DNA from 2 places in the Rahnella sp. Larv3_ips genome. Region 1 is predicted to be linked to the other one. Evidence: predicted binding sites of a transcription regulator. Region 1 holds the regulator's gene; the other holds the start of a gene.
The links. The regulator CRP, encoded in region 1, controls carbon source genes, mostly activating them, when cyclic AMP is high. The targets are predictions, from matches to a motif close to ATGTGANNNNNNTCACAT.
Positions count from the first base shown of each region.

Region 2: the regulator CRP is predicted to act here: its motif matches at 1,142-1,159, upstream of aaeR (HTH-type transcriptional activator AaeR).

Region 1 covers NZ_MJIB01000021.1:668,130-670,333, reverse strand. Annotated here, with positions in the region: gene ED901_RS22555 (OsmC family protein) at 179-586, opposite strand; gene crp (cAMP-activated global transcriptional regulator CRP) at 949-1,581, shown strand; gene ED901_RS22545 (YccS/YhfK family putative transporter) at 1,643-2,204, shown strand, end outside.
Region 2 covers NZ_MJIB01000003.1:414,229-416,432, forward strand. Annotated here, with positions in the region: gene aaeA (p-hydroxybenzoic acid efflux pump subunit AaeA) at 1-683, opposite strand, end outside; gene aaeX (p-hydroxybenzoic acid efflux pump operon protein AaeX) at 691-894, opposite strand; gene aaeR (HTH-type transcriptional activator AaeR) at 1,177-2,115, shown strand; gene tldD (metalloprotease TldD) at 2,149-2,204, opposite strand, start outside.

The sequences.
Region 1 (2,204 bases):
GCCGATCGAGGGTTTTTAAGTCTTTTATCATTGGCGGGGTTTTAATGGCGTTACCATCAATTCTGGCCAGTCCAGAGGATTTCGCCGCGCTACAGCGCGAAGGCAGGCTGGATTTTTGCCGCGCGGCGATTTTTGGATTTACTGCGTCATCAGTGCCAGACGTATGACTGGTCGTGACTTATTCGACGTTAACCACTTCAAAACTGTGGGTGATCGAGGCGGCTTTGCCCAGCATCAGAGAAACGGAACAATATTTCTCAGCTGACAGGCTGACGGCGCGCTCCACAACCTTGTCGGTCAGGTCTTTACCGGTGACGATGAAGTGCAGATTGATGTGTGTGAACAAACGCGGTGCTTCTTCGCGACGTTCTGACGTCAGTTTCACTTCACAGTCACGGACATCGCTGCGGCCTTTTTGCAAAATCGACACCACGTCGATCGCGCTACAGCCACCCGCGGACATCAGCAACATTTCCATCGGGCTCGGTGCTTTATCACCGGCATTCCCGTCCATTAAAACCTGATGACCCGACGCGGATTCACCTAAAAACGTCAGACCTTCCACCCATTTTACGCGTGCGTGCATTTGCTTATCTCCTGGCGTTCTTATTCATCAAATTTTCACCCCAGAGTACCCTTTCACCTAAAAACTGGCAACGTAACCCGATCGCCATCATGCTGAAGCGAGACAACACAAGACAGCATTGCAAACCTGTGTTACAAACAAAGCCGAAACATACTTTCCAGTAAATTGCGGTGACGGTTTTCGCGGTTTAAGAACAGAACCCAAGGTGATAACAGCAATTAACAGGCTGTTTCACTCCGACATCCGCTTGCAGCATTTCTGGTGAGTTACATGCTGATAGGGCGCATTAATATTCAGACGCCGTACAGGGAACTCTGAGCCCTGTGATTTTGGGCAGCGATAATAACAGAGGATAATAGCAAATGGTTCTCGGCAAGCCACAAACAGACCCGACACTTGAATGGTTCCTGTCTCACTGTCATATACATAAGTATCCTTCTAAAAGTACGCTGATTCACCAGGGTGAAAAAGCCGAAACGCTGTACTACATCGTGAAAGGGTCGGTTGCCGTCCTGATTAAAGATGAAGAAGGCAAAGAGATGATACTTTCCTACCTTAACCAAGGTGACTTCATCGGCGAGCTGGGACTCTTCGAAGAAGGTCAGGAACGCAGTGCCTGGGTACGTGCTAAAACTGCCTGCGAAGTGGCTGAAATTTCTTATAAAAAATTCCGCCAGCTGATTCAGGTTAACCCGGACATTTTGATGCGCCTCTCCGCGCAGATGGCAAACCGTCTGCAAATGACGTCAGAGAAAGTCGGTAACCTTGCTTTCCTCGACGTAACGGGCCGTATCGCTCAGACCTTATTGAATCTGGCCAAACAGCCAGATGCCATGACCCACCCGGACGGGATGCAGATTAAAATTACCCGCCAGGAAATCGGTCAGATCGTCGGTTGCTCCCGTGAAACCGTCGGCCGCATTCTCAAGATGCTGGAAGATCAGAGCCTGATCTCCGCACACGGTAAAACGATTGTCGTTTACGGCACACGTTAATCCCTCAAAAAAAGGCGCGACAGCTTACTGTCGCGCCTTTTTTATGGGCTAAGCTTCATCCATGACGCTATGGCGAAGGCTGTTTTATCATCCCGAAGTGAACTATGCACTGCGTCAGACGCTGGTGTTATGTCTGCCGGTCGGCATCTGCTGGCTGTTTGGGAATCTGCAAATGGGCCTGTTGTTTTCCCTCTGCCCTGCCTGCTGTAACGTCGCCGGTCTTGATACTCCCCACAAACGCTTTTTTAAACGTCTCATTATTGGTGGTGCTCTGTTTGCGCTGGGCAGCATTCTGCTGCAAGTGATGCTGACCGGGTGGCACCTCCCGCTGCCGCTGATCATGCTGTCGCTGGCATTATTACTTGGCGTCACCGGCGAAATCAGCCCGCTCCATGCGCGTCTGTTGCCCGGTGCATTGGTAGCGACCATCTTTACCCTCAGCATGGTGGGCGTCAGGCCGATGTGGCAGGCACCCGCGCTGTTTGCCGCAGGCACCGCCTGGTACGGCCTGTTTAACTGGGCGTGGTTTCGCATATCAAAAGAACAACCGATGCGCGAAACCCTCAGTCAGCTGTATTTGCAACTGGCGGATTATTTCGAAGCCAAATACAGCCTGCTGACGC
Region 2 (2,204 bases), on a different contig from region 1:
CTGTCGACCCTGCCGTGCATGATGCGGTTGCTGCCGAGCGGCGTAATTTCCACGCGATCGCCCTTGCTCAGGCCGGACAGTTTGGTTTCTTCCAGATAAGCCAGAATGTAGAAGGAGTTTTTCTTCACTAACGCCACGGCCGTAGAACCACGGTTAATGTAGTTCCCCGGATGCACGGTAAGGTTAGTCACCCAGCCATCTGCCGGAGCCACCACCACGGTGCGCTGTAAATCGAGCACCGCCAGATCACGTGCTGCCTGAGCCTTCGCCAGCTGATGCTGGGCGGTTTGCAGAACGTTATTCGCCTGATCTATCTCTTCCTGCGACATCGCCTGCACGCCCAGTTTCACGCGGCGTCCGGCTTCGCGTCTTTTCTCGGCGGCCAGTGCCTGATAATAAGCCACGTCAGCGCTCGCTTCGTCCAGCGCCTGCTGATAACGCGGCTGGTCGATTTTGAACAGGATTTGCCCCTTCTTCACCAGCTGGTTGTCCGTGATCGGGACATCGGTAATCAGGCCGGTCACGTCGGGCGCGATAGAGACGACGTCGGCGGTAAATTTGGCATCACGGGTCCACGGTGATTCCGTGTAGAACGCCCAGGCTTTGAAAATAGCGATGACAGCCAGAACGACAAGGATCAGCGTAATTGCATAACGTATTATTTTTATAGAGAAATTTTTCACAACGCCCTCAGACGAACATGCAGGAGATCAGGTAGAAAAGACAGCAATACAATGCTGTGTTGAACAACGCCGGGTGCCAGACAAAGTCGTAGATCCCAGTGGGCTGCAAGACGCGTCGCAGCAGGAAAAACACGACCAGCGCCAGCAGTATTTCAAAAAACACCGGGGGAAACGACAATCCGAAAATCACCATTACCGGAAGCAAACTCATCAAAAATTCCTTACATTATGACGACGGGCAGTATGACCAGAAAAAGGTGTGGTGAGTCCCGCGCACACATTATTCATTATTTTAGGCAACAGCTCACAAACCCGGAGATAAATCTTCACGGGAAGTGACGACGAAAACTGTGGGGTTGCCAGGGAAGTGTGCGAAGGTAAGCCGTCAGGAAAATGCGACCTGAGGGTTATCGCCCGGGAGAGTATATTAGCCTGCTTATTATCAAGTGATCAACGTTATGTGATCTAAATCACTTTTAAGCCAGAGTTAACAATGGACCGATTAAAACGTATGTCAATTTTCGCCCAGGTGGTTGAAAGCGGCTCATTTACCGCGGCGGCACGACGTCTCGACATGAGCGTTTCCGCCATCAGCCAGACGATTTCAAAACTTGAAAATGACTTACAAATCAAATTGCTAAACCGAAGCACACGCAGCATTGGTCTGACTGAAGCCGGAAAGATTTACTATCAGGGCTGCCGGAAAATGCTGCAAGACGTGCGCGAAGTGCATGAGCAATTATACGCCTTCAACAACACACCCACCGGCACGTTGCGCATCGGCAGCTCATCGACAATGGCACAAAATGTTCTTGCTGCCATGACTGCCGAGATGCTCAGTGAATATCCCGGCCTGACCGTGAATCTGGTCACCGGCATTCCGGCGCCGGATCTGATCGCCGACGGCTTAGACCTGGTGATCCGCGTCGGGGCGTTGCAGGATTCCAGCCTGTTCTCCACAAAACTCGGCTCGATGCCCATGGTCGTGTGTGCCGCGCGCAGCTATCTGGCCCAGCACGGTACGCCGGAAAAACCGGCGGATATGGTGAATTTCTCATGGCTGGAATACAGCGTGCGCCCCGACAGTGAGTTTGAACTGATCGCGCCCGAGGGCATTACCACCCGGATCAATCCGCAGGGGCGTTTCGTCACCAATGATTCGCAAACGATGATCCGCTGGCTGAAAGCCGGGGTGGGTATCGCTTATGTGCCGCTGATGTGGATCATCGAAGAAATCAATGCCGGGGAAGTGGAGATCTTGTTCCGCAGCTACCAGTCAGATCCTCGCCCGGTTTACGCGCTGTATACCGAAAAAGACAAACTGCCGCTGAAAGTGCAGGTATGCATTAACTATCTGACGGATTACTTTAAACAGGTCAGTAAGGTGTATCAGGGCTACAGGCAGGGGAAAAAGGGAACGACGTGGGGGTAAACCTCCCCTGATCAGGGGAGGCTAAAACAAAACTTAAGCGGTACCGCCCACTGTCAGATTATCCAGTTTCAGGGTTGGCTGACCGACCC